Regions from separate parts of the Herpetosiphon gulosus genome, predicted to be linked through region 1. Evidence: riboswitches for the same ligand, from Rfam matches in the RefSeq annotation. Region 1 holds a riboswitch; each other region holds the start of a gene.

The links. A riboswitch is a leader RNA that binds a small molecule or an ion and turns the genes downstream of it on or off. The one in region 1 is predicted to bind S-adenosylmethionine.
Region 2: another riboswitch for S-adenosylmethionine. It lies ahead of metH (methionine synthase); the one in region 1 lies ahead of mtnA (S-methyl-5-thioribose-1-phosphate isomerase).
Region 3: another riboswitch for S-adenosylmethionine. It lies ahead of ABEB26_RS05850 (homocysteine synthase); the one in region 1 lies ahead of mtnA (S-methyl-5-thioribose-1-phosphate isomerase).

The regions. Positions count from the first base shown of each region.
Region 1 is NZ_BAABRU010000016.1:59,476-69,326, reverse strand. Features, by position in the region: gene ABEB26_RS19940 (response regulator transcription factor) at 1-696, opposite strand, end outside; gene fabZ (3-hydroxyacyl-ACP dehydratase FabZ) at 736-1,161, opposite strand; gene ABEB26_RS19930 (polyprenyl synthetase family protein) at 1,337-2,317, shown strand; gene ABEB26_RS19925 (FAD-dependent oxidoreductase) at 2,666-4,315, shown strand; gene ABEB26_RS19920 (GNAT family N-acetyltransferase) at 4,415-4,870, shown strand; gene ABEB26_RS19915 (NAD(P)/FAD-dependent oxidoreductase) at 4,953-6,158, shown strand; SAM riboswitch class I at 6,265-6,362, shown strand; gene mtnA (S-methyl-5-thioribose-1-phosphate isomerase) at 6,411-7,478, shown strand; gene ABEB26_RS19905 (hypothetical protein) at 7,456-8,475, shown strand; gene ABEB26_RS19900 (carbohydrate kinase family protein) at 8,531-9,487, shown strand; gene ahcY (adenosylhomocysteinase) at 9,601-9,851, shown strand, end outside.
Region 2 is NZ_BAABRU010000005.1:342,705-352,555, reverse strand. Features, by position in the region: gene ABEB26_RS09035 (ABC transporter substrate-binding protein) at 1-879, opposite strand, end outside; gene ABEB26_RS09030 (histidine phosphatase family protein) at 1,296-1,937, shown strand; gene ABEB26_RS09025 (winged helix-turn-helix domain-containing protein) at 2,099-4,681, opposite strand; gene ABEB26_RS09020 (S9 family peptidase) at 4,818-6,704, shown strand; tRNA gene ABEB26_RS09015 (tRNA-Ile) at 6,872-6,947, shown strand; SAM riboswitch class I at 7,045-7,147, shown strand; gene metH (methionine synthase) at 7,248-9,851, shown strand, end outside.
Region 3 is NZ_BAABRU010000004.1:17,885-27,735, reverse strand. Features, by position in the region: gene ABEB26_RS05875 (lantibiotic dehydratase) at 1-637, shown strand, start outside; gene ABEB26_RS05870 (lantibiotic dehydratase C-terminal domain-containing protein) at 634-1,632, shown strand; gene ABEB26_RS05865 (lantibiotic dehydratase C-terminal domain-containing protein) at 1,663-2,685, shown strand; gene ABEB26_RS05860 (ABC transporter ATP-binding protein) at 2,783-3,553, shown strand; gene ABEB26_RS05855 (ABC transporter permease) at 3,720-4,430, shown strand; SAM riboswitch class I at 4,584-4,691, shown strand; gene ABEB26_RS05850 (homocysteine synthase) at 4,842-6,122, shown strand; gene ABEB26_RS05845 (hypothetical protein) at 6,247-6,618, shown strand; gene metX (homoserine O-acetyltransferase MetX) at 6,615-7,787, shown strand; gene ABEB26_RS05835 (DUF4388 domain-containing protein) at 7,842-8,648, opposite strand; gene ABEB26_RS05830 (GTP-binding protein) at 8,703-9,278, opposite strand; gene ABEB26_RS05825 (roadblock/LC7 domain-containing protein) at 9,357-9,851, opposite strand.

The DNA.
Region 1 (9,851 bases):
ATAGCCGACCCCACGTTCGGTCAAGATATAGTGTGGGTTGGCTGGATCTTCTTCGATTTTTTGGCGCAGGTAGGTGACATACAAGCGCAAATAATGGCTTTCATCACGATATTCTGGCCCCCAAACTTTGGCTAGCAAGGTTTCGTGCGGCATCACAAAGCCAGCATTTTGCACCAAATGATAGAGCAAGCGATATTCGGTTGGGCGCAAGCTGATCCGTTCGCCATTGACCAAAACCTCGCGTCGATCAAAATCGACGGTTAACCGATCGTCGATTTTGGTGGTTGAAACCGCTTGAGTTGGGGTCACATAATGGCGACGTAGTACTGCCCGCAAGCGGCTGACCAACTCACGATGGCTAAATGGCTTGCCAATATAATCATCAGCGCCAAGCTCCAAGCCGCGAATCCGGTCATCCTCTTCGTCTTTGGCAGTCAGGAAAATCACTGGAATCGACGAAAATTCACGTAGGCGGCGCAAGGTTTCATAGCCATCCAAGCCAGGCATCATAATATCCAACAGCACCGCATCGGGCATATCTTCGCGCACTTTTTCCAGCGCTTTGCGGCCATTCTCAGCGCTAATTACGCGACAACCCTCGGCTTCGAGGTTAACGCGCATAAATGTGACTAAACGTGGTTCATCATCAACCACCAGAATGAGCTTATCTCGTAGCTCAACATTGAACGTATCCACAACAGACTCCTTCTGTGGGCGAATGTTTTAAGCCAATCCTTAATCAACAATTGCAAACATTAGCCCACCTTCGGCAACCACTGTGCCATCAACTGTGGCCTTAGCTTGGCCTTTGCCAATGCGGCGGCGCATTTTATCAAGGCTTACTTCTAATTTAAGTGTATCACCAGGTGTCACTGGGCGCTTAAACCGAAAATCATCGATCCCAGCAAACATCACAATTTTGCCAACATACTCGGGCTGGCGCAAAATGATTACTGCCCCAACCTGAGCCAGGGCTTCGACAATCAATACGCCTGGCATCACAGGCCGACCTGGGAAATGGCCCACGAAAAAAGGCTCGTTCATGGTGACATTTTTCAAGCCCACTGCTCGCACACCATCTTCGATCTCCAAGATGCGATCAACCAACAGAAACGGCGGGCGATGCGGCAGAATTGCCAAAATATCTTCAACGGTCAGCATTGCTTACACTCCTAGCGGCTTTCAAAACCTCTCACAAAGCTCTCAGATAGCCTAGGCCTTAGTGTAACCGAGCCTAAAGCCAGCGGCAAATCCGTTGACGCTAGGATCGTTTTCGGGTATGCTTTGCTCTACGCGATAACTTTCACAAAGACCGAATTTATGTAGGAAGCGTGCTATGACGCACACATTAAAACAATTGGAAATCCCAAGCACGTTACGCCATGATCTGCAAGCCGTCGAAGATCGCATTATGCAGCGAGTCGAATCGCAATCGGCGCTGATCACGGCTGCTGGTCAACACATTGTTAGCTCTGGTGGCAAGCGTTTACGGGCCATGATGGTTCTGCTTGCGTCGCAATTAGGGCGCTACCGTTTGAGCGATAGCTTGCATGCGGCAACTGCTGTCGAGTTGATTCATGCAGCCAGTTTGGTTCACGACGATTTAGTCGATGATGCCGACCGCCGCCGGGGCAAAGTTACCGTCCATGCCAAATGGGATCAAGGCGTAGCATTGATGGTTGGTGATTACCTGTTTGCGGTGGCTGCTGGCGAAATGGCACTAGCTCCCGACCCACGGGTGATTCAGATTTTCGCTGAATCGGTTATGACGATTTCAGCTTCTGAATTGCACCCCGTTATGGCGACGCTCCCCACGGCAACAGCCCTCGAACAATATTATGCCAAAATTGGTGGTAAAACCGCCGCTTTGTTTGAAGCCGCTGCTGCTGCTGGGGTAGTTTGTGGTGGTGGTAGCCCCGAGGAAATTGAGGCCGCCGCCCGTTATGGCTACGATATTGGTTTAGCCTTCCAAATTGTCGATGATATTCTCGATTTCGTTAGCACTGAGGAAACCCTCGGCAAGCCTGCTGGCAACGATTTACGTGAAGGCACAATCACCTTGCCCTTAATCTTGGCGGTCAAAGATCATCACGAGCATCCGTTGGTCAACTTGCTTGACCAATACGAGCAACTTAGTGATGAGCAAGTTACCCAAGCAATTAGCCAAGTGAAACAGCTTGGTGGCATCGATCAAGCGATCGCCCAAGCTCGTGAGATTACCCAACGTGGCTTGGCAGCACTCGATATCTTTCCGCCATCAGATGCCAAAGAGCTGCTACGTGAAATCGCCGAATACGTGCTCGATCGCCATTTCTAAAATTCATCACGATTACTTGCTACTCGAAACCCTGTTGCAGTGCAGCAGGGTTTTTGAATGTCTTCCCTCACCCCCAGCCCCTCGCCCACTGCGGCGGGCGAGGGGCTGGGGGTGAGGGGACAAAATGGATTATCAATCGTATGAATCATTTATGCGCCAAGTAGCGAATTGGCACGCTTTCGCCAACCATCTAATCACGTATTTCAGCCACAAACGCTTTATGATTAATGTTGATGCTGGCTTGCTCGTCCGTTACCCCAAACCTTGTTGTGAAGAATGTAACAAAATCGCTGCAAGCTGCATCAATTAAGTAGCAATTGATGTTGCCATTTAAATTTGAGGCTTGTGATGAAAATTGTGATTATCGGCGGGGTCGCTGCAGGCATGAGTGCCGCCACCCGCCTCCGTCGGCTCGACGAACATGCCGAGATTGTGGTGTTGGAACGTGGCGAGTATGTTTCGTATGCCAATTGTGGCTTGCCTTATCATATCGCTGGCACAATCGCCGAACGCGAAAAGCTCTTAGTTGCCAGCCCTAAATATCTACGCCAAACTTTTAATCTCGACCTACGCTTGCAACACGAGGTGATCGCGATTGATCCCCAGCAAAAAATCGTGACGATCAAAACACCCCAACAGCCCACGCCAATCCAAGAGCGCTACGATAAATTGTTGATTGCGGTCGGCAGCCAAGCCTTGCAATTGCCAATTCCTGGCAGCGATTTACCGCAAATTCACACAGTTCGTAGCATCCCGGATGTTGATCAGATCAATCAATTATTGGCCGATGGCGCACGTCATGCAGTGGTAATCGGCGCTGGTTATATTGGCCTCGAAATGATTGAGGCCTTGCAACAACGTGGCCTAACCGTCGAGTTGGTTGAACTGGCCAAGCAAGTTTTGCCTTTATTTGATCATGAGATGGTCAGCGAAGTTGCTGATTTGCTGCAACAACACGGGGTCAAATTGCATCTTGGAGCCAGTGCTCAGCGCTTTGTACCAACCAATCAGCAGATCGCCGTACATCTCAGCGATGGGCGGCAGATTAAAACCGATTTGGTGATTATGGCGGTTGGCGTGCGACCAGCCAGCCAATTAGCTCAAGCCGCAGGCCTGACGCTTGGCGAACGTGGCGGCATCGCCGTCAACCAGCATCTGCAAACATCCGACCCAGCGATTTATGCTGCTGGCGATGTGATTGAAGTGCAAGATACTGTGTTGCAGCAACCAGCCTTGATCGCACTGGCAGGGCCGGCCAACCGCCAAGGTCGCATCGTGGCGGAGCATATGCTTGGGCGCAGCAGCCGTTATCATTCCAGCCAAGGCACGGCAATCGTCAAAGTGCATACAACCACCTGCGCCATGACCGGAGCCTCGGAAAAGAGCCTGCAACGCGCCAAACGGGCTTACCACAAAATCTATTTGCACCCCAACGATCACGCGGGCTACTACCCCGATGCCCAACAAATGCACCTCAAACTGTTGTTTGCCCCTGCCGATGGCAGAATTTTAGGGGCACAAATCGTCGGTGGCGCTGGGGTCGATAAACGCATCGATGTCTTGGCAACGGCAATTCGCGCTAAAATGAGCGTCCACGATTTGACTGAGCTAGAGTTGGCCTATGCGCCGCCCTATGGCTCGGCCAAAGATCCAATTAATATGGCCGGATTTTTGGCTAGCAACCTACTCGATGGCACGGTGAAATTCTGGTATGCCGAGGAATACCCCGCGATCACCGAGCATGCGCTGATCGTTGATGTGCGCAACCCTGATGAATATGCAGCCTGGCACATTCCGCAGGCGATTAATCTGCCACTGGCTGAATTACGCGCAGCCATTCCAAGCCTCAAAGCCCAAGCCGAAGGGCGGCCAATTCGCTTGCACTGTATGGTTGGCATGCGCAGCTACATCGCCTACCGGATTTTGCGCCAAAGCGGCTTTGAGAATGTCGCGACACTAGCTGGCGGTGCGTTGACCTTGAAGGCTTTTACTCATTAATCATTTTTAGAGTTGTTCATGTGTCATGCCTAAACCCTGTTGCATTGCAACAGGGTTTTCTGGTGTAATGCAGAACAATACTGATTAATCAAGGAAACGATGATGATTGTCAACTTAGTTCCGGTTACACGCGATAATTGGCAAGCATGTTGCGCATTAAGTTTGCCTGCCGAACAGCAAGATTTCGTCGCGTCCAACCTCTATTCAATTGCCGAGGCGCAATTTTATCCCACTATGCAAGTTCGAGCGCTTATAAATCAATCCTCTACGTTGGTTGGCTTGGCGGTTTATGGAATTAGCCCAAACACTGGCCAATATCGGGTTGCGCGATTAATGATCGATCAGGCTTTTCAAGGCCAAGGCTACGGACGAGCAGCGATGCAGGCGATTTTAGCTGAGGTAGCGGCATTAGGAGATGTAGATCAGGTCTGGTTAAGCTATCGCGAACATAATCATGCCGCCCGCAACCTCTATCAATCCTTAGGCTTCCAAGAGCAATCCTGCGATCCAGCTGGTCGCATTGTGGCGATGTATTCTTTGGTTGCACAGGATTAATCAGCCACGATTACCCTTTATCTAGCGGCATAACCCTTGCTCAAAGCCTGCCCAAAGCGCACATATCAGGAGCAGCCAAACAATGGATTTAAATAGCGGGTATCCGTTTTGGGCAGTCAAAAATGGCTTGTTATCTATCTACCCTCGTTTGCAAAATGATTTGACATGTGAGGTTGTGGTGATTGGCGGCGGTATTAGCGGAGCGCTGATCGCCCACTACCTCAGTGAGGCCAATATCGATACAGTGGTGCTGGAAAAACGCGAGCTTGCTGGGGGCAGCACCAGCGCTAGCACCGCCTTGCTGCAATATGAAATCGATACGCCATTGACTGAATTGGTTAAATTGGTTGGCGAGCAACAGGCAGTTCGCGCCTATCACTTGTGTCGCGAGGCGATTGATAAGGTTGCCGATTTAGCACAGAAGGTTGGTGTAGCAGACCATTTTTCACATAAAACCAGTTTATATTTGGCAAGTAGCCGTTGGCATGTCAAACAATTGCGCCAAGAATTCGCCTTACGTCAAGCTTATGGTTTCAACTTAGACTACCTCGACAAAGGCGCAATTGGTGAACGGTTTAGTTTTACCGCTCCGGCGGCGCTGTATTCCTACAATGCGGGTGAGGTTGATGCCTTTCAACTAGCCCATGCGATCTTCAAACATTCAGCGCAACGTGGCGTACAAATCTTTGATCGAACTGCGGCCAAAGAATGGCAGGCCGATAGCGCTGGCGTGACGGTCACCACCGAAACAGGTTGTCAAATTCATGCCAAATACTTGATTTTGGCGGCAGGCTATGAAGCTCAACACTATATCAAGCCCAAATTGGTAAAATTTCGCAGCAGCTATGCACTTGCCAGCGAGCCATTAACCGATTTTAGTGGCTGGTATGAGCAATGTTTGATTTGGGAAAGCGCTCGACCATATGTCTACCTGCGTACCACCAGCGAAGGGAGGGCGATCATCGGCGGCGAAGATGATCAGATTGATCTGCCTGCTAAACGCGATGCCTTGCTTGAACGCAAAGCCGCCAAATTAACCAAACGTTTTAATCAATTTTTCCCGCATATTCCGCTGCATATCGATTATCGTTGGGCTGGCACTTTTGGCGAAACCAGCGATGGCCTGCCCTACATCGACAATCTGCCCGATCAGCCACGAATTTTGGTGGCGCTGGGCTATGGCGGCAATGGCATCACCTATAGTGTAGTCGCCGCCGAACTTTTGCGCGATCGCTTGTGTCAAAGAACTAACCCCGATGCAACGATCTTTCGGCTTGATCGCCATTGAGCCAACTTGGGCAACCTGCCCAAATCGCGCTAAAAGCCATTTGTCACAAGCAATTGACTATGCTATAATCGCCAACCGAACTGTGGAAAATCAGTGAATAAGCGATCTCTCATCGAGATGGGCAGAGGGACTGGCCCGACGAAGCCCGGCAACCCCATTTTTGGAAGGTGCCAAATCCTGCAGGTTCGGCCTGATAGATGAGTTTGAGCATGCGGGCCTCTCTCTGAGAGGTTTTTTTGTGTAATGCAACCAATGGCTGAAGTACTCAAAACTGTTTGGTGGGATAAAGTTCCCTGTTTGATCGACCAACGTCGCTTGCCAGCCACGCTGGATATTGTGCGTTGTGAGGATTTAAATAGCGTGATTGAAGCAATTCGCTCAATGCAAGTGCGAGGCGCTCCAGCAATTGGCATCACGGCAGCCTATGGCATGGCCTTGGCAGCCCAACGCAGCACGGCCCAAACCAGCAGTAAATTGCTCGAAAAACTAGCCAAAGCCAAAGCGCTGCTTGATGAAGCGCGGCCTACGGCGATCAATTTAGCTTGGGCCACACAGCGCATGCTCGACGTAGCGCAGGCAAATCAAACACTTGAGGTTGATCAATTACGCCAGCGGTTGTTGGCTGAGGCCGAGGCAATTCGCGACCAAGACGAGGCAATGTGTCGCGCAATTGGCCAACATGGCAAAGTGCTGTTGGCTCAATCACGCAATGTGCTGACCCACTGCAATGCTGGTGGTTTAGCTACGGCAGCCTATGGCACAGCCCTCGCACCAATTCGCGCAGTTCATGAGGATGGTCAGCCAATTCATGTTTGGGTCGATGAAACCCGACCATTCTTGCAGGGCGCACGCCTTACCGCGTGGGAATTGCAACAGGCAGGCATCGATTTAACTTTAATTACCGATAACATGGCCGCTTATTTTATGCAGCAAGGCCAGGTTGATTGTATTATTGTTGGCTCGGATCGGATTGCGGCTAACGGCGATGTTGCCAACAAAATTGGCACCTATGGGTTGGCGGTGTTGGCCAAAGCGCACAATATTCCATTGTATGTTGCGGCACCAACATCGACCATTGATTTGCAGACTGCCAATGGTGCGGCAATTCCAATCGAGCAACGTTCAAGCCAAGAAGTTACCCATATTGGGCAACAGGCAATTGCGGCAGCAGGCATTAAGGTGGCGCATCCGGCTTTTGATGTGACTCCAGCCCACTTGGTAACGGCAATTATTACCGAACAAGGCATTGCCTACCCGCCCTTTGCTGAACATTTGCAAACCATGGTTGAGGCTGCCAATGCCGCCAACGCTAGCCAGTGAGTTTCGCTGTCAAGCGATTGCCCCATTTGATCTGCCCTACACCAATCAGGCAAGTGCCTGGGCAGCCCAAATGCGTTGGACTCAGGGCTATCCGGTTGCCCCAACCTTTGTTGCTCAGCCCTTATGGCGTTTGAGCACCCATGGTTTTCCTGGTTTGAACAGCGACCCACACTTCGATCTAGCTCAGCTCGAACGCCAGCTTGAAGCCCATCAATTGGCCTATCTCGAAAATACGGTTGGTCATGTGGCAGTTGACAGCGTTGAACAATTGCTTGATCATACGCCATGGCTTAATGATCGTCAGTTGCTACCACAAGCCTTGGGTTTTGGTTTATATGGGCCGTTGAGCTTAGGTTTGACGCTTGTCGATGACCAAGAACGACCATTATTGGCCGATCAACGCTTGCGCGAGGTCTTGACACAGCATTTACACTTACGGATTGGTTGGCTAGCACGCGAATTGCGCATCCACGATATCCAAGGTTGGGTCTGTTTGATTGAGCCATTTTGGAATGCCCAAGCGCATCCATTTAGCCCAATTAGCCAAGCTGAAGCCTATGGTTTGTTGGCTGAAGCAATTCAACATAGCCCGATTGCTTGTGGGATTGCACCAACTGGTATCGCCGTCGATTGGCCCTTGTTGATCAATAGCGGCATGCGGGTATTGGTGTGTAGCAAACAACAACGCCAAGATTTGCTGGCTTGTGGCAAGTGCATCAATGATTATTTAGAAAATGGCGGGGCGATTATTTGGGAATGTTTGCCCAGTGATCCCGCGCAACTGGCTGAAATTCAGGTCAGTGATGTCATCAACGAATGGACTGAATTATTACGTGAAGCACTCGATCACGATATACTCAACAGTCGCATGCTTGATGGCTCGTTATTAACTATCGCACATGGTCTCGCTCAACACGAGCCAAACCATGCCGATCACGCACTTGGCCTGTTGGCCGAGGTTAGCCGCGTCATTCGGACGCACTATAAATTGCAGTGAGCGCTGCTATCCACGTAGCATAGCAGCGGTATCGTTCTCATATAGGAGTTTGTTCGTGCGGATTGTTGTAGCTGGATCAATTGCCTACGATTACATCATGGTGTTTCCTGGGCAATTCAAAGATCATATTTTGGCCGATAAAGTTCACGTGTTGAGCGTGAGCTTCTTGGTAGAATCAATGAAGCGCATGCGTGGCGGCACTGGGCCAAATATTGCCTATAACTTGGCTTTGCTTGGCGAACGCCCCACGGTTATGGGCACAGTTGGCGAAGATTTCAGCGAATATCGCACTTGGCTCGAAAACGCTGGGGTCGATACTGGCTTGATCAAAGTGATCGAAGGTGATTTTACGGCTTCGTGCTTTATCAACACCGACCTTTCCGATAACCAAATTACCGCCTTCTACCCTGGTGCGATGGCTCAAGCGCATCGCCAACGCTTGCCACTCGACGGGCATCGCCCCGATTTCGTGATTATCGCTCCAAACGACCCGGCTGCCATGGCGCAACTGGTGATCGAATGCCAAACCAACAATATTCCCTACTTGTATGACCCAAGCATGCAAGCACCCCGCATGAACGGCCCAGAATTGCTGGCAGGCTGTCGCAGCGCCGCAGCCTTGATCGGCAACGATTATGAATTTGCCATGATGGCAGAAAAAATTGGCTGCACCGAGGAAGAATTGCATCAAGTCGTTGGCCTAACGGTTGTTACCAAAGGCGGCGAAGGTGCTACAATCTACCAAAATGGCCAAGTTTATGAGATTCCAGCGGCCAAGCCCACAATTGTGGCCGACCCGACTGGAGCAGGCGATGCATTCCGCGCCGGATTTGTGCGAGGTTACTTGGCAGGCTTGCCCATGCCAGTTACCGGTCGGATCGCCAGCTTGACGGCTTGCTATGCCATCGAGCATCACGGCACGCAAGAACATCGCCACACCAAAGCTGAATTCATGGCACGCTATGAAGAAAACTTTGGAGCCGAACCACTCTTAGCTGAATTATTTGGCTAAGTTCAACCATGGTCATGTCAGTAATGCTGCTTCGGTAGCTTACGATTCAGGTATTCAGGGGTGCGGTTCATCCTTCATCCCTCTGCCTTCATACTTTTATTAAGGAGTTTTTCGTGGCTAAGGATTTCGATATTAAGGATATTAAGCTGGCCGACGAAGGCATGCGCCGCATCGCCTGGGCCGAGCAAGAAATGCCAGTGTTGCGCCAATTGCGCGAGCGGTTCGCCAAAGAACGTCCACTCGAAGGCCTCAAAATGTCGGCCTGTTTGCACGTTACCGCTGAAACCGCAAACTTGATGCGCACACTCCAAGCTGGTGGCGCTGATATTGTGTTGGCAGCCTCAAACCCACTTTCAACCCAAGA
Region 2 (9,851 bases), on a different contig from region 1:
GGAGTAGAGGTATTCCATCCACAATTTAGCAGCATTTGGATGTGGAGCATAAGCGCTGATCGCTTGAACATACACGCCACCAAGCACGCCAGATTTTGGCACAACTACTTCAATTTCGGGGTTGCCGCCCAACTCATCGCGAGCACTAAGTGCCAAATAATCCCAAGTGATCATAATTGGGGTTTCGCCCTGGGCCAAGGTGCCTTGTTTGGCAATAACTGGTACAAAGTTACCAGCTTGGTTCAATTTGCTAAAGAAATCTAAGCCAGGCTGGACATTATCCAAACTACCGCCATTAGCGAGGGCTGCGGCGTAGACTGACTGAATCGCCAAATTCGAGACCCGTGGATCACCTGCCAAGGCGACTTGGCCTTTATATTCGGGCTTCAAGAGGTCAGCCCAATCTTGGGGCACATTTTTGACGACATCTTTGTTGACGGCAAAAGCCAACACGCCGTAATAATCGCCAAACCAATAGCCTTCGGGATCTTTCAACTCGTTAGGAATCGTATCCCAAGTTGAAACTTTGTAGGGCTGCAAGAGATTTTCCTGCTTGGCGGATGGGCCAAAAGCAAAACCAACGTCGATCACGTCGGGAGCTTGGGGGCCTTTGTTATCTTTATTGGCCTTGATCGCTTCGATTTCATCGCCCGAACCAGCATCGGGATTCAGTTCGTTGATTTTGATACCATATTTTTTCGAGAAGTTTTCGATCATTTCGCCGTAGTTGAGCCAATTGTGGGGCAAGGCGATCACGGTTAATTCGCCTTCAGCCTTGGCGGCAGCAATCAAAGCATCCATAGTTGATGATGTGCCACCTGAGCCAGCGGTTGGCGCGGTGGTGCTTTCGCTGGCGGCTGAGCCACACGCACTAATCATCAATGAAACGACGAGAAATAAGGCCGCTAATTTAGCAGCACGTAGCCGAAAAGCGCCAAGCTTCGATTGAGCCATGGTTTAAATCTCCTAGCAAGCTAGACCACGATGCAAGAGAATCTGTCGGGTTATTGACGAGTGTAACCACAAAAAAATGGGCTGGGTTGATGCTACGGGGGCTTATTTATCGTACTATAACATAATTGTAATATTTTGGTTAAGAACATATCAGGCTTCAAAGAACTAGCCACCAACTTCGCAAGATCTGGTATGATACAACGCCGTAGAGCAATGCTGCTCACCCACTGCAACGACGCACAACCTTGCAACCATGAAGGATTTCGTTGAATGCTGAATCGCCTAGGTGAGGACCGTTCATCCTTCAACCCTCATCCTTCATCCTTACATTTGGAGGCTTTATGCGGTTAATTTTGGTGCGTCACGGTGAGAGTGAGTGGAATAAAATCGGTCGCTATCAAGGCCAAGAAGATGCGCCCTTGAGCGAACTCGGCCAACAACAAGCCCAAGCCTTAGCCCAACGCCTCAAGCGCGAAAAGCTTGATGTGATTTACGCTAGCCCCTTGCAACGAGCCAACAACACCGCTCGCGCAATTGCCGAATTCCACCCCGAAGTACCATTTATCGATGAACCAGCCTTGCTTGAAATTCATCATGGCGATTGGCAAGGGTTGTATAGCAACGATGTTAAGGCCCAATATGGCGCAGAATTACGCGAATGGCAATATTTTCCAACTCGTTCGCAAATGCCCAACGGCGAAAGTTTCTCCAACATCCTCAAGCGCGTTATCGACTTTAAAGAACGAGTTTTGAGCGAACGACCCAACGAAACCGTGATTTTTTCAACGCATGATGTAGTTGTAAAAATCTTGGTTGCCGATGCACTTGGCATCAATATGGATCGGATCAATCGCTTGTGGATTACCAATGCCTCGATTAGCGTGATCGAATATGGCGAAGATTTACCCTATTTGGTGAGCTTGAGCGAAGCATGCCACCTTGGCAAATTGGCCACCGTGCGCGAAAACCAAACCGCCCTCTAAAAATGCCCTCACCCCCTAGCCCCGCTCCCGCCAAGTGAGCGAGGGGTAACCATCAACCCAAAAGCCCCTCGCCCGCCACAGTGGGCGAGGGGTTGGGGTGAGGGAACGTCACCCTTGAAAATCCCCTAAAGCCTAGCAGGCGCGGGAAACTCTCCAAAAAATTAATCGATTAAGCCTTGTTCACGGGCTTTAACAATTGCGGCAGTGCGGTTGTGTACATCAAGCTTGAGATATAAATTGCTAATATGGCGTTTGAGCGTGCTTTCGGCAATCACCAAAGCTTCGGCGATCGCGCGATTGCCTAAGCCAGCCGCCAAGTAGCGCAAAATCTCATGTTCACGCGGCGTTATCGCCAGATCAAGTGTTTCCAGTCGATTGTGGTGCAGCAAGCGCAAAACTAACGGGCTACTTGGCAATTGTTGCAATAATGGAATCAGCCCAGCCTGTAGATCGAGCAACGGTTGGATAATTAACTCTGGCTCGGCAATCGTCAAGGCATGTTGGAGTTGCTCAAGCGCCTTGGGCAGTTGTCCTTGGCGAGCTAAAACCATGGCCAAGGTGGCATAGATGCTGACTAAGAGCGGTACGAAATTAATCCGTTCAGCGGTGGTTAAGGCTTGATTTAATAAGCTGGCTGCTTGATCCAGCGCAGCTTGACGCAAGGCCAGCAAACCACCCAACCATTGATTAATCGGGTTATTTAAATCCTCAGGGTCGGTGTTGATCAATGCCAGCCATTGGGTTGCTTGGGCTAAATCGTGCTGCTCAATCGCCAGCAAACAGCGGGTTTGTTGAATAATTAGGCGAATTTTGGCATTATCATGGCCAATCGCATACTCCTCAAGCTGGAGTAAGCAGTGCAGCGCCTGGGGATAATCGTTCTGCGATTGCAAAATTGCCACCCGTTGAGCTTGAGCCACACACCACATTTGACGATTATCCATGATTTTGCTGTTGTTGAGGCTTTGCTCGACCGCCACCAAAGCTTCGGGCAATTGATGGCGCTGATGATAAATTCGCGCTAACATCCAATACATGCCAGCCATAAATGGGCGCGGCGCTGGCAAGGCTTGCGCTTGTTCGATTAAGCTCAAGCAAATTTGTTCGGCACGGCTAAATTGGCCGATATCGTGCAATAAACCAGCGCGATTGACCGCGCCAACTGTGGATAAAAAGCGACTATTGATCGTTTGACCGAGCGTTTCAGTTTGTTGATAGAACATTTCAGCCTGTTGCGCATCGCCTTGAAAATGAGCTACTACTGCTAAACAAAAAGTCATCACACCTTGAATTGTCGGGTCGTTGCTGGTATTCAGGCGTTTGGCTTGTTCGCCCCACAACGCTGCTTGCTCAAGCTTTGAGGTCATGGTTGCGGCCAATGCGCCCAACGCCAAGGCCTCGGCAGCCAAAGGATTTGGTTCGTTGCTGCCAACCAACTGGCTGATCCGTTCGAGATAGCCTTGAATGCCCTCACCATTGCGCAAGGTAATCAAAATCCACATTTGGGCAATGCACAAGCGTGGTTCGTTCCAAATTACATGAATCGGCAATTGATCGAGCCATGGTCGCAAGGTATAAAAGGCCGCTTCGCGCACAAATTGACCGACCCACGGCGTAAGAATTGCTGCCGCTAACTGATGCGCTTGGGCTTGCAAGGCATAGTGCATTGCATCGTGAATATAATGTTGGTCGCGGCACCATTCGGCGGCGAGTGCCAAAACCCGATTGCGAAGCTCGGGATCAACCAAATTGGCGTGTTGCAACAAAAAATCGCGAAACAGTGGGTGTAATTGCCACCACTCTTGATCAAGTGCCCCGATAAACAGCTGGCGTTCGATAATCTGATCAAGTTGGCTTGAGCCAAGTTCCCGTTGCAGATGCATAAAATCGGCCAATGAGCGATTAAAGCGATCGAGTGGAGCCAAAGCCAACAGCGCTTGTTGAATTGATGTTGGTTGTTGCTGAAAAACTTCTTCGAGCAAATAAACACTAATATCGCTGGCTTGGCCCGAATTGAGCGCTCGTAAACCGTGCTCAGGACTAGGCGCTTCGGATAAGGCTAAGGCGGCCAGTTGCAGGCCAGCAATCCAACCAGCGCTTTGATGCAGCACTTGGCTCTCAATTTGCTGATTTAGCCGAACGTGCATAACATCGCGCAGAAACTCACCGCCCTCATAATCGGTGAAGCGCAAATCGGCTACGCCAATTGTGTTTAGCCAATTGCGTGCTCGCCAGCGAGCCAATGGTAAGGCTGGTTGTTGGCGACACGTCAACACCATATGCAATTGCGGCGGACAATGCTCAATCAACATGGTGAGCGCTTCATGAATCACCGGATGATCGATCATCTGATAATCATCGAGTACCAATACCCACTGCTCAGCTTGTTCGTGAAGTTGGTTGATCAGGGTGGTGACCACATTGATTAATACTTGATGGCCGAGTAGCTCCAGCCATTGCCAATTGAATTGCGGCAGTTGGGCCTGAAAGCCTTGTTGCAGATATTGAGCAAAGCGTAATGGATCGTTATCATGGCTATTGAGGGTCAGCCAAACACAATGTTGCTGTTTGGTGGTGTGCAACCAAGCGCTCACTAAGGTAGTTTTACCAAAACCAGCGGGAGCACTGATCAAGGTTAGGCGTTGGTTGCGTCCAGCATCAAGCCGCTGATAGAGGCGCGAACGTTTAACAACCCGTTCACGTGGTGGTGGCACAACTAATTTGGTTTGGATGAGTTGGAGCATGACACAATCCCTCAAGGCCTACTTGTCAGTCTACCACAGCCAACTACACCTTGTGGCTACACCTTTTGAATGAAGCTTGATCGTCGCGATTCGCTCTACAATAGTACGAAATTGCTGTTAACAAGGAGTTGGAAGAATGCCACGCATCGAAGCCTTGCTTGCCGCTCGTCAATTTGTTGTTCCGCAACGCTCTGGCGATTATCTCTATTTTATTAGCGATTTAAATGGCCGCCTGAGTTTGTATCGCATGCTGCTCACTGGCAGCGTGCCTGAGCCGTTGTTACCGCCTGATATTGCCTTGCAAACGCCGCACCATATGGGTGGAAAATCGTTTGTAGTATTGGCCGAATACAATCAAATTGTGGTGATGATTGATAAAGATGGCGATGAAAACTACCAGCCGTTGCGCATCCCATTAACTGGTGGTTTCCCTGAGCCAATTTTTGGCGAACAATTTGTTGGAATGCAAACCAATCTCTCGAAACTTGATCCAAACACGGGCATTGGCTATTTGAATGTTGCTTCACGCCTTCGCCCTGAACTTAGTTGCTATCAAATTAATGTACTGACTGGCACAAGCATATTATTATATCAAGGCCCAGATGGCCCATTTTATGCGACCTCAGCCCCTGATCAACAAACAATTCTGACCGTCGATGCCTATGGGATTGGCGATGCCGTGATTTATCGTCAGCAGCTTGGTAGCACCGAGCGCTCGGTGGTTTTCGGTACGCCGATGGATCAACGTACAACGCCAATTGAGCCAAATGGTATGGGTTTTGGCGAATGGGTCAATGATAACGTTGCCTTGGTGAGCACGAGCCTGTTTGATGATTGCTACAGTTTAGCCTTGTTGAGCCTTGATGGCTCGCAAAGCTTGGATGCTGTGACGATTGAAGGCTTGGTACACACCGGTCAAGGCGAATTTGATCGTTTGCTGCATCTGACAGAACAACGCTTTTTGATTGGCTATAATATCGATGGCTGTTCCTGGTGCTATGAAGCTGAGCTTGATCTAGTTGGCAAGCGGATGTTGGTTACCAAGGTTTTGGTTGGCCAAGCACCATTAGACAATGGTGTTTTAGAGTCAATTGATTATGATGAAGCGAGTGACAGCTTTGCGCTTTCGTTCTCGACTGCGATTGCGCCAACCCAAATCTATACGATTAAGCCCAACCAAGAGCTGCAACAGCATACCAACGAACGTGTTTTGGGCATTCCAGTTGAACATTTGGCGGCTGGCGAAGATGCCTCGTTCAACTCGCACGATGGCCTACGCATTTCGGCGCGACTGTACCGCCCAGCCCCAGCCTTGGGTTACGAAGGCCCACGGCCATTGGTTTATTACATTCATGGCGGCCCACAAGGCCAAGAACGCCCCGATTTTGCCTGGTTCTCGATGCCCTTGATTCAATTCTTGACCCTGAAGGGCTTTGCGGTGTTTGTGCCCAATGTGCGTGGCAGTAGTGGCTATGGCTTTAAGTATATGAACCACGTTACTCACGATTGGGGCGGCCAAGATCGGCTTGATCATGTGCATGCCATGACCAAGGTTTTAGTCAATGACCCACTGATTGATATCAAACGTACTGGGGTGATGGGGCGTTCATATGGTGGTTTTATGACCTTGACCTTGCTTGGCCGTCACCCTGAGCTTTGGCGAGCAGGCATCGATATGTTTGGCCCCTACGATTTGCACACCTTCTCGGCGCGAGTGCCTGAAACTTGGAAAAAGTACATGGCAACCCAAGTTGGCGATCCAGTGACCGAACAAGATTTCTTGGCCGAACGTTCGCCTAAAACCTACATTCACAACTTGGCTTGCCCATTATTGGTCACCCAAGGAGCCAACGATCCACGGGTGATCGAGCGTGAATCGAGCGAAGTGGTGCATGAGTTGCAAGCCTTAGGCAAAAACGTTGATTATCTGTTGTTCAGCGATGAAGGCCACGATGTCTTGAAGTACGCCAACAAAGTGACCTGCTACAACCGGATCACCGACTTTTTCAGCCAACATCTCTAGAAGGTAGGGATCGGGGTTCAGGGGCGAAGGGGTCAGGATTGAACTATTAGAATCTAGCATTTGATCATTTCGTGGAACGCAGGGATGAAACCCTTGGGTTCCACGAAATGTTGATCAAATGCTGCACCATTGTTTAAAAAGTGTGGTACTATACACTGCGGTGAGTAGGGCCATTAGCTCAACGGTTAGAGCACGCGGCTCATACCCGCTTGGTTGGGGGTTCGAATCCCTCATGGCCCACCATTAACCTCTCACCAATCTCCACCAAACCAAATCCTCAAGCTTAATGCCGCTACTTTTGCTTTTTAACTAAGATTTGCTATACTGCCCATAATTGAATACCTCATCACGAGGAGTCGAGGGATCTGGCCCGATGACACTCCAGCAACCGTCTCGCCGAGAAAGGTGCTTCTTCCAGCAGCAATCGCGCTGATAGATGAGTGGCAACTCAATGATTGAAGCCCTCGCCAGTGTGCGAGGAGTTTTTTTTAACCTTGGTTTAGCGCTTTGGCAGCGTAGGCCATACAAATAAGGGAATGCGTCATGACCAGTATAAAACCTTACGTCGCCGAATTGGCGAAACGTGTTCTGATTTACGACGGCGCAATGGGTACTAGCTTGGATTTGTATGATCTCAAGCCTGAGGATTTTGGCGGCGAACAGTACTTCGGCGCACGCGATTATCTCGCCTTGACGCGCCCCGATATCATCGAACAAATTCATAGCTCGTTTATGGAAGCGGGGGTTGATGTCTTGGAAACTAATACCTTCCAATCAACCCGGATTCGCTTGCATGAATGGGGCTTGGCTGATAAAACCTACGAGCAAAATTTTAAAGCGGCCCAACTTGCTCGTAGCGTCGCCGACCGCTATCAAGCGAAGGATGGCCGCAAACGTTTTGTGGCTGGCTCGATGGGGCCAACCGGATTTTTGCCTTCATCCGACGATCCAACCCTTTCAAATATTACTTGGGATGCGCTCTCGGATACCTTTAAAGAGCAGACGATCGCCTTGGTTGAAGGTGGCGTTGATGTGCTATTGGTCGAAACCAGCGTTGATATTCTTGAAGTCAAGGCTGCAATCGACGGCATTCGGCGTGGCCTCGCTGAACTCAAACGCCCTGATATTGCCATCCAAGCCCAAGTTTTTTTGGATCTTTCAGGGCGCATGTTGCTGGGCACGGATATTCAAGCAACCATGGTTACGCTCGAAGCTTTGGCTGATGTCGATGTAATTGGCTTGAATTGTTCAACTGGCCCTGAACACATGCGCCCTGCAATCACCTTCCTCGCCGCTAACTCCAAATTGCCAATTTCGTGTATACCAAACGCGGGCTTGCCAATGGAAGTCAACGGCGAAACCGTGTTTCCCTTGGAGCCAGCAGGCTTTGCCAAAACGCTGACCGAGTTTGTACAAGATTTAGGGGTACGTGTGGTTGGCGGTTGTTGTGGCACAACTCCGGCTCACCTACGCGCTTTGGTCGATTCAATTGGCAACGATTGCCCACCCAAACCCAACCAAGCTCCCACCGTTCAGCAAGTTTCCTCGGCCATGCGTTCCTTGGCGCTGCACCAAGATCCAGGCCCATTTATCATTGGCGAACGGGTTAATTCGGTTGGTTCGCGCAAAGTAAAAAAATTATTGCTCAAAGATGATTATGATGGTGTGTTGCAAATTGCCCGTGAGCAGGCCGATAGTGGTTCGCACGCGCTTGATGTCTGTGTTGCCATGACCGAACGCTCCGATGAAAAAGAGCAAATGCAAAAGCTGCTCAAAAAATTAACCATGGGCGTTGAATTGCCTTTGGTGATCGACTCAACCGAGCATGAAGTGATCGACGCAGCTCTGCAAATCTATCCAGGCAGGGCGATCATCAACTCAACCTCGCTCGAAGGCGGGCGCGAGCAGAAATTCGATAAAACGATGCCCTTGGTCGCTCGCTATGGCGCGGCAATTATTGCCTTGACGATCGATGAAGAAGGCATGGCCCATACCGCTGAGGCCAAAGTTGCCATCGCCAAACGCATGGCCGAAATGGGCCGCCAAGAATATGGCGTGCAAAATGATGCTTGGCTATTTGATGCGCTGACCTTCCCATTAACCACCGGCCAAGCCGAATTACGCGAATCGGCCAAGGAAACCATGGAAGGCATTCGGCGAATCAAGGCCGAAATTCCAGGCGCAATGACCGTGCTAGGCGTTTCGAATCTCTCATTCGGAATTCAGCCGCATGCCCGTTCAGCGCTCAACTCGGTCTTTTTATATCACGCGGTCAAGGCTGGGCTTGATGCAGCGATCATCAACCCAACCCACCTCATGCCTTTTGCCGAAATTCCAGCCGAAACCCGCAAAGTCTGTGAAGATGTGATTTTCAACAGCGACGAAGAAGCCTTGCCTCGCTTCATCCAATATTTCGAAGCCAATACTGCGGTTGCTGGTGAAGCCAAAGTTGACCCAACCGCCACCATGAACGCCGAAGAACGGATTCATTGGAAGATTTTGCATCGCAAAAAAGATGGCATCGAAGCCGATATCGACGAATCGCGGGCATGGCGCGAAGCTGGCGGCCAAACCCAAGGCGAAGCAGCCATCGATATTCTCAATGGCGTGATGCTGCCCGCAATGAAAGAAGTTGGCGATAAATTCGGCGCTGGCGAATTGATTTTACCCTATGTGCTGCAATCTGCCGAAGTCATGAAACGCGCTGTCGCTCACCTCGAACAATTCCTTGATCGGGTCGAAGGCACAACCAAGGGCAAAGTTGTGCTAGCCACGGTCTATGGCGATGTGCATGACATTGGCAAAAACTTGGTCTACACGATTTTGTCGAATAATGGCTACACCGTTTACGACCTTGGCAAGCAAGTTCCAGTCAATACGATCATCGAAAAAGCCCTTGAAGTTGGGGCCGATGCAATTGGGCTTTCGGCTTTGCTGGTCAGCACCTCGAAGCAAATGCCCTTGTGTGTGCAGGAGTTGCACAAACGTAATTTGGCTTTCCCAGTGCTGGTTGGTGGCGCGGCAATTAATCGCCAATATGGCCAACGCATTCTCTTCCCTGAACCAGAAGTAGCCTACAGCGGCGGGGTTTTCTATTGCAAAGATGCCTTTGAAGGCCTCGAAACCATGGATAAACTCTCTGACCCA
Region 3 (9,851 bases), on a different contig from region 1:
CGATTTGAGCCTTGCCCATGATCCAGTTGCTGATCAATTGCGGATTTATCGCCGCCACGCTGATGGCAGCCAACAAGAGCTTTTGCCCTTGTATATGGGCTTTTTGCATATGGTTTCGTTGCCAATTTTGCAACGAGTGCTGGCCCAACTTAGCCCAAGCAGCTATCACATGGAGCAATTGCGACCGCGTGAGCAAACTCTCGTTTCGCGCAAGCAACCAACCAATGCCATCAGTCATACGCCGCGCTTACGGATTGGCCGCTTGGTATTGCAACGCGAAAGCTGGAATGTGCCAACCGCCGCGATTCCTAGTAGCGTCGCCAATGACGAATTTATGAGCTTTTTCAACTGGTATAGCTGGGCTGAACAAGCAGGCCTACCAAGCGAAGTGTTTGTACGCATCCAACGGCCACTCAGCAGCAAACATCTCAATATGTGGACTAACCACAAACCACTGGCGCTTGATTTTGAAAATTATTTCAGCATTCAGATGTTGCGCCATGTGATTGCTGATGATCAAGTCAGTTTGACCCTTGAAGAAATGCTGCCCAGCCCGCAGCAGCAGTGGTTTGATCTTGATCAAGAACCCTATGTGATTGAATTTCAGGTTGAGTTTAATCGGGGAGGCAGTGTATGAGTTTGGCAGTGCTGAATGGCAAAATTTACTATAGCCCGCAGAATATTAGTGAGCCATACGATCCGAGAGCTGATCGATTGATTGCTGAAGCGTGGACTCCGCTGTTTGATCAATTGCACGAACAGATTGAGTTGATTACTTGGTTGCGCTTTGCTGAAGGCGGCTATCAGCTGCGCATCGCCTGTTTTGCTGATGAGCACGTTTTGCGCGAGTTTGCGATTCCGCTGATTCGTGAGCGCTTTACGGCCTATTTTGCCCAAAATCCTGATTTGTGTGGCGATGCCCAGCCACTTTCGGCCCATGCTGCGATTCTCAATCGCAAATTGGGGCTGGATACCGATGTACAGGCTTTGGCTCAGCCTGGCACAATTCAACTTGAAATCAGCCATGATCTCTCAATTGGGCGCGATCACGATTCGCTGGAAGATTTGCAGCACTACTATGCGTTGCAAACCGTAATTGCTCGCGCCACGCTCGATGTAATTCCGCATACAACCGATTTGGTGGCCCGCAAAATCTTCATTCGAATCTTTTTGGATGAACTGTTGCACGCGGGATTTTTGCAAAGTTACGAAATTAGCCAGTTGCTTGAGCGCTTGCGCCAAACCTGGGTCGATTATTTTGAATTCCCACTAGAGTTTATTTTGCAATCGGATGCGTTGGTGGCCCAGTCGCTAGAACGCCATTGGCGTTTTCATCAACAGCCGTTGGCCCAACGCCTTAGTTTATTGCCTGAGGCGTTGCATGCAGTGGTGCAGAACGGGCTGGCAGGTTTACAACGCTATGCTGGGCCCGTGATTAAGCGCAATCAACAACAAGAATTGGCGCGTTCGAGCTACGCCGCGCTTTCGTCGTTGTTTCATCTGACCCATAACCGCCTGAGCGTGAGCATCGCTGAGGAAGCTCATTTATGTAGCCTGTTGCTCTCATTGGAGCGCCAGCGCCAACAACAACCTGATCAAACGCTGCAACAACTGCTAGTGAACCAATATTAAGCTGAAATTTGCGCTGGAAAGGGGAATCTAATGCCGAATCCAAGCCAATGGCACTATCGCCAAGTATTTCTACAACCACCGAATACGCCAACCCCAACCAAGCCTGATCTGCGCCAGGTCTGCGATCGAATGCTGCTCGATTGGGAAAAAACCTTTGGTGAGCATGGCAGCTTGCAGCCGCATATCGATCGCTGGTTTTTTATTCGCTACGGCGAGGGCGGCTATCATGTGCGGTTGCGCTACCAAAGCCCGCCCGAACAGCGCACAACTACGATCGATCCCTTGCTGGATGCTGAGCTGTTGCGATTTTTTCAGGCCCATGCCGCAAGCGTTGGTTTGCAGCAAACGCCGCAGGCAATTGATGAACTATATGCAGCGGGCTATCTGCGCGATCTGACCTATGAGCCAGAATATGCCAAATATGCTGGCACGCTAGGTATGGCTTTGGCCGAACAGCATTTTGCCTATTCCAGTGCGATTTGCCTGCGAGTGTTGCAGGCTAGTGCAACCAGCGGCGTGGCTCGCTCGTTTTGGGTGCTCGAACTGGTTCATGATCTGCTAGAGCAATTTAGCCCTGATCCGTATGTCCAAGCCTTGATTGTGCGCAGCTACCTCGATTATTGGATTGCCCAGGTGGTGGGTGATCGTGCGGCCTTTATTCAAGGCTTGGAGCAGCATTACGAGCGCCAAGCAGCGGTAATTCGCCAGCGTTTGGGCAGCTTGCGCCACAACCAGCTGTATCCATTATTTGCTGATTGGCGCGAACATCTGCGCAGCCATTTTGCCGATTTGCAGACAGCTGAAGCCAATCAGCACTTGCAATCGAGCGTAACAGCGCATTTTCAGCGCTATCAAGCTGAACTGCCAACCATTTTGGCCGAATATCCACTGACTGGCTTGCTCTTTGTGCCCAATTATCTACATTTGGTGCAAAATCGTTTGGGCTTGAGCGTGATGCAAGAGATCCAATTGCTGTATATGCTCTATCGAGTACAAATTGCTGAACTCGATGTTGCGCCAACCAGCGTGCCATTGATTCTAGAGCCACGCTAGCACTTTATATCGCTTTTGATATCGCTTAGCCTCTCGTTTTACGGGAGGCTACATTGTTTAATTGAGCCAGCTGAATACCCTATTGAAGGAGGAAGCGATGGCTCCAGTATTGGTCGTAGAACATCTGCAAAAACACTATGGCAACCATAAAGCAGTCAAAGATGTTTCATTCAGTGTTGAGGCTGGGGAGATTTTTGGGATTGTTGGCCCGAACGGGGCCGGAAAAACGTCATCGGTGGAATGTATTATTGGCCTACGCCCGGCAACTGCTGGCACGATTCAGCTTTTGGGTCGCGATTTGAAGCAGCATGGCCCATATATTCGCAGCAAAATTGGCGTGCAATTGCAACAAGCGACTTTGCCTGATCGCCTGACGGTGGCCGAAGCACTCCAACTGTTTGGTTCGTTTTATCCCCAAGCACGGCCTTGGCAAAAAGTGCTCGAAGAATGGGGCTTGGCTGAACAAGCCAAAACGGCATTTGCCAATCTTTCTGGTGGTCAGAAACAGCGTTTGTTTATCGCGCTTAGCCTAATCCACGACCCCGAAATTGTTTTTCTCGATGAATTGACGACCGGTCTCGATCCGCAAGCACGGCGGATTACCTGGAATTTAATTCAAGATGTGCGCAAGCGTGGCAAAACTGTGGTTTTGGTCACCCACTTTATGGAAGAAGTTGAGCGTTTATGCGACCGAATTGCCGTAATTGATCAAGGCACAGTGATTGCGCTCGATACACCAGATCGTATGATTGCGGCCTATCAACATGATTTGCGCCAACAACCAGTGCCCAGCCGCGACTTGCCGCACCCCGAACGAGTAACTTTTGAAGATGTCTTTTTACGCTTGATCGGCCAGCCCGCCCATTAATCGCATTTAACAGTTGATTGGCATGCCCTCACCCCCTGACCCCCTCTCCCGCACGCGAGGCGAGGGAGAATCCTCATCAAGGGTAGAACACCCCTCTCCCGCGGCAGTGGGCGAGGGGCTAGGGGTGAGGGAACCTATCAACCATTACAGCTTTTCAGGAGGAAGTATGCACGCTTTTTGGCAAATTGTACGAACTGAATTGCGCTTGATGGGGCGTGATCTGACCAACCTCAGTTTTATTGTCTTTTTTCCAGCGGTGATGGCCTTGGTTTTGGGTTTACAAATGCCGGCTGGCCCGAGTCAAACCGCCAATGCCTTGATGATGTTGGCGTTTGGCCCGATGATTTTTGGCATTATGGCGTTCCCGATGAGCTTGGTCAATTATCGTGAGCGTGGCATGTTGCGGCGCTTACAAATTACCCCAATCTCGCCGTTGCGCTATTTGTTGGCTCAAGCCTTGGTTGGCTTGTTGTTGGTATTGCTAGGCGGCTTGGTTGTCTTAATTCTCAGCGTGGTCGTTTTAAAATTGCCGCTGCCTGCCAACCCGCTTGGCTTGATTGCGAGCTTTTTGGTTGGGGCAATTGCCTTTTCAGCCTTGGGAGCTTTGCTTGGCAGCCGCATTCGTAACACCCGCAGCATTCAAGTTGTCAGCATTTTGGTATTTGGAGCGATGGCGGTGGTGCTGGTTTCGAGCACAACCAGCCAATCGGGCCTGCTTCAACAAATTGGGGCTTGGGTGCCTGCACGCCATTTAGTGCAATTAATCGAAGCAAATTGGTTGGGATCAAGTTTCAATATTTGGCCAAGTTTGGCGATCTTGGCGGTGTTGACCGTGGTCAGTCTTGGCTCGGCAACCAAACTCTTTCGCTGGGAATAGACCAGTAGCAAGCCCTAAACCCATTCCTGTGTTGATGAGCTAGGAATGGGTTTTTGATTGTTTAGTGAGATTGTTAAGTAACTTGAAATTGATTCTTGACAATTCTGTTTAACTATGTTATAAATAGCCCATACAAATAAATATCACTTGCGTAACTCATCCAGAGGGGTGGAGGGATCGGCCCTATGAAACCCCGGCAACCGCAGGCAGCAATGCTTGGACTGGTGCTAAGTCCGACAGAATCATTCTGGAAGATGAGGGGCGGCGCACAAACCTATCTTTCGATGGTTACTTACAGCCTCTCATCAACTGATGAGAGGTTTTTTTGTTCATAGGCGTTGTAGCCTGGGTCGCAATGGCGCGAATCGGAACAACCGTAGCATTGAAGATTATATACAAGGAGTCCTGATCATGGCAGACGAAGTACAATTCACCCGATTCGAAACCTTAGCGCTCCACGGTGGTCAAAAACCAGATCCAACCACTGGTTCGCGGGCTGTGCCAATTTACCAAACCACCTCGTATGCCTTTCGGGATACCGACCATGCTGCGGCGCTGTTCTCATTGGCCGAGCCTGGTAACATTTATACGCGGATTATGAACCCGACCAATGATGTGTTTGAGCAACGTTTGGCTTTGCTTGAAGGTGGGATTGGCGCTCTGGCTCTTGCATCAGGCCAAGCAGCCGAAACCTTCGCGATTTTGAACGTCGCTGAAGCTGGCGATAACATCGTTTCAGCAACCAACTTGTATGGTGGCACTTATAACTTGTTCCACCACACCTTGCCACGTTGGGGCGTGCAAACCCGCTTCGTCGATGCCAGCGACCCCGAAAATTTCCGCGCTGCGGTTGATGAACGCACCAAGGCCTTCTACTTGGAAAGCATTGGCAATCCCAAGTTGCAAATTCCTGATTTTGAAAAGATTGCCCAAATTGCCCATGAAGTTGGCGTGCCGTTGATTGTTGATAACACCGCTGCAACCCCATTCTTGTTGCGGCCAATCGAGCACGGCGCAGATATCGTAGTGCACTCAGCAACCAAATTTATTGGTGGCCATGGCACGACGATTGGTGGGGTAATTGTTGATGCAGGCAAGTTCGATTGGGCTGCTAGCGGTCGCTTTACCCAATACACCACGCCTGATCAATCGTATCACGGCTTGCGCTTTGCCGATTTGGGCGCACCAGCCTACATTCTCAAAGCTCGGGTGCAATTGCTGCGCGACTTTGGTTCATGTCTCAGCCCATTCAACTCGTTCTTGCTGTTGCAAGGCTTGGAAACCCTGCACCTACGCTTGGAACGCCACGTGCAAAATGCTGCGGCTGTGGCCAAGTTCTTAACTGAACATAAGAATGTCGAATGGGTCAACTACCCAGGTTTGCCCGGCCACCCATCATATGAATTGGCGCAAAAATATCTGCCTAAGGGTGCTGGTGCCTTGGTTGGCTTCGGGCTTAAAGGTGGTTTGGCTGCTGGTCGGAGCTTTATCGACAAGTTGCAATTGTTCTCGCACTTGGCCAACATCGGCGACTCGAAGTCGTTGGCGATTCACCCAGCGACCACAACTCACCAACAATTGACCGACGAAGAACGTTTGGCAACTGGCGTGACCGCCGATTATGTTCGCTTGTCAGTGGGTACGGAAGCCATCGACGATATTCTCGCCGATTTGGAACAAGCCCTTGCGTAATCGCTTAGTGCCAGCAGTGAGAGTGTGTTGACACTGCTGCATGTCAGGGAGTTGCGACCCTAACCGAAATTGTACGGGTGGATGCTCACCTGCTGTTGAGCATCCACAGACCAAGGAGTTCCCGATGTCGCATAATCATGATTTACTCAAGCCTTTACGCTCGGCTCATGGTGAGTTCGTTACAACCGTTCTTGCCCAGGCCAAAGCGGCAAATCCTGCACCGTTAGTTGAACAATTGGTAGCCCACAATCGCTGGGCTGTGGCACAACTCCGCGCCGTGCCACAGCGAGCTGGAGCAATGCCCCCTGCTTCTGGCACCATGGCTGATGTTAGTGGAATGCTAGCCGAATTGGCTGCGAGCTGTGCAGATTTGGGGGCGGCTGTCCGCGATTTACCAGCGGAAGCAGTTGAGTGCGGTTCAAGCATGGTCGATGCGATCATCGGGTACTATCACGAACAAACCGCCCGCTTGCGCCAAGGAGGTACGCGGCTATGACCGATACCGTCACCTTGGGCGATGTGCCGGCCGTTACCCAACCTGCTTGGGGACGGTCGGTTGGTTTTGTAACGCCCCAAGTGCAAATCTTCACTGAGCCGTTTCGCACTGCGAGCGGCGCTTTGATTCCAGCACCATGGCAACTAAGCTATGAAACCTATGGCAAACTCAATGCCGATCGCTCAAATGTGATTTTGCTGTGCCATGCGCTTTCGGGCGATGCTCATGCTGCTGGTCGCTATAGTGTTCACGATAGCAAGGCTGGTTGGTGCGAACCCTTTATTGGCCCTGGCCGTGCCTTTGATACTGAGCGCTATTTCGTGATTTGCTCAAATATTTTGGGTGGTTGTGGCGGCTCAACTGGGCCATCATCGTTGCACCCTCACACCGGAACCCACTGGGGCAGCCGTTTTCCAATCTTGACGATTGGCGATATGGTGGCGGCCCAAGTACGATTGCTTGATGCTCTAGGTATCGAACGTTTGCTGGCGGTGGCTGGTGGCTCACTTGGTGGCATGCAAGCGCTCGAATGGGCAGCGAGCTGGGGTGATCGGGTGCGCGGGGTGATTGCTTTGGCTACTACCGCACGTTCCTCGGCCATGGCTATGGCCTTGAGTGCCGCTGGTCGCCAGGCGATTGTTAGTGATCCCGATTGGCGTGGTGGCGATTATTATGGTACGGCTGGCCCAGTCAATGGCTTAGCCACCGCCCGCCGAATCGGCCATATCAGCTATTTGAGTGCTGAAGCCTTAGAAGAAAAATTTGATCGGCGCTGGCAGCACGAAGCCTCGCCACAATGGAGCCATCAGCCCGAATTTGCGGTCGAGAGCTATCTCGATTATCAAGGCCGAGCGTTTGTGCAGCGCTTTGATGCCAACAGCTATCTGGTAATTTCGCGAGCAATGGATTATTTTGATTTGGCTCAGCGAGCTGGTGGTTTGGCCACAGCGTTTGCCAACACCCAAGCGCGATTTTTCGTGGCGACATGGAGCAGCGATTGGCTCTACCCTGAGCGTGATGGTGAGCTTATTCGTCAAGCGGCGCAGGCAGCGGGACGAGCAGTTGTGCATTATCCGTTTCATAGCACCAAAGGCCATGATGCCTTTTTGCTTGAGGACGCTCAACTAACCCCGCCATTGATCGATTGGCTTGCCAGTTTAAGCGCCTAAAATAATCAACGCCCCGCAATTGCGGGGCGTTTTTGCTTGGAGATGGATGCTTACTTAGCGACTACCAAGGATGCGGACGGCCCGTTCGCGTAATTTATCGGCCAATTGCGTCGCATTCGGGCGACCAACCAACAAACGAATTGACTCCTCGAATGCGCTGATTGCGGCATGAACTTGCTCGTTGGAAGCGTTATTGGCGGTTGGCTCGATGCCAACTCGACGATAAGCCTCGGAGAGCAAGACACTCGCTGAATTCCCTAAAGCTCCACGGGCCATCTCCTCGAATTGAGGAAACAACGACTCAGCCAGATTCAGCTCTTTTTTTTCGATTAAACCATTGCGCAATAAATTTGCCACAATTTCGCACGAGCGAAACCAACCTAAACCAGTGCGTTCGGCGATCAAAGCAACAGTATTTTTGCCATTGATCATCGTCAGCACGCGCCATTCATCGGCAGCGAGATTAATATCTCGCGAACCGGTATCGGGATTTTGCACCAAGCGCAGGACGACATTAGTATTGGGCACAAACTGCTCAATTTCGGCCCAGCGATCTTGGCGATCGATCCCTTCCATAATGATCATCTCGTTGGATGAAGTAATTGTTGGCGGTGGCACAGCTTGTTCATAAAAGCGGAACTGACCTTCGTGGAAGGTAAAGAAGGTGAGGGCTGCTTCGAGCGGCTCCAAATTGCCAAGCGTTGCACCAGTAATCCGGCCATCACGAAAATACAGGTAGCCCTCAACCGATTCATCGCCTTGGAGCGCCTGAACATGAGTTGCGCCTGTTTTTTTACTCAAGTCAACGAGTTGAATCAGGTCGGAGATACTCAGATCTCGCAAATTACCTTCAAGTGCCATACGGTGACCCTACGGACAATAACTGGCAGGCGAAGCTGCCAGTTGAGACATGGTTTAGAGTTTGCTAATCACGAGTTTGCTAATGGCTTTGAGTGTATCGAATACACCTACGCCAGTGGTTGCGACGGCCTCATAGCGTTGCCAGCCCAACGGATTTAAATATTTATCCATGACTGGAGTAGGCAATGCGCCGGGCATATCACGTTTATTATATTGCAACACGATGGGGAATTCGCTGAACTTCTTGTTTTGGCGAGTGATATTACGGGCCAACTCTTGCAAGCTTTTGATATCTTCTTGGAGTTTATCACGTTGCGAGTCGGCGACGAAGACCACCCCATCGGCCCCATTCAGCACGGCGACGCGGGTGCGTTCGTACAAAATTTGGCCAGGAACCGTGTACAAATGGAAACGGGTTGAGAAACCGCGCACCTTACCAAGGTCGAGCGGTAGAAAGTCGAAAAAGAGCGTGCGTTCGGTCTCGGTTGCAATCGACAATAGATCGCCTTTTGCTTCGCGGGGTACTTGGCTGTGAATATACTGCAAATTGGTCGTTTTGCCACACATACCGGGGCCATAATAGACAATTTTACAGTGAATTTCGCGAACCCCTACGTTGATAATCGCCATAGGTCCTCTCAAAACATAGTCTGAAGCGTATGCTAAAAAACCCCAGACAGCAACCGACTAGGAAGGGTATATGCCAGCCTAGTCGCGGAAAAGCAAATCAATCGTATCTTCCATGGAAGTACGGAAATTGCTCCCCAACACTTCATCTCGCGATTTGTGTTGTTTCCGCACGCGCTCCAAGACGGAGGCGAGTTCTTCGGTCGCCTTTTTGGTCAAGACCTTCACCAGCCCAATGTGCGTACCCTTATTGAAAATAATGGTCAAAATCCATTGGTCATCGATCAAGGCGATAAAGAGATTTTCGCGCACACCTTGTTGCAAGAGCATGCGGAAATCCTTTTCACGCAACAGTTTCGCGATCTGTTGAGATGAGGCGAACGATCCGGCGATCAACGCGCCCAAGGCCGTGGTATCTTGGCGATTGCCATCACCCGAAGCGGCAATAACCTGGCCACTTTTGTCGAGCAGCAACGCATAGTTACCGCCAGTATCTTCCACAAGGCGCGTTAAACATTCGTCAATATGGGCGACTTCCTCTGGCGGAACAATTAAACTAGCTAGTTGTGGGTCCAT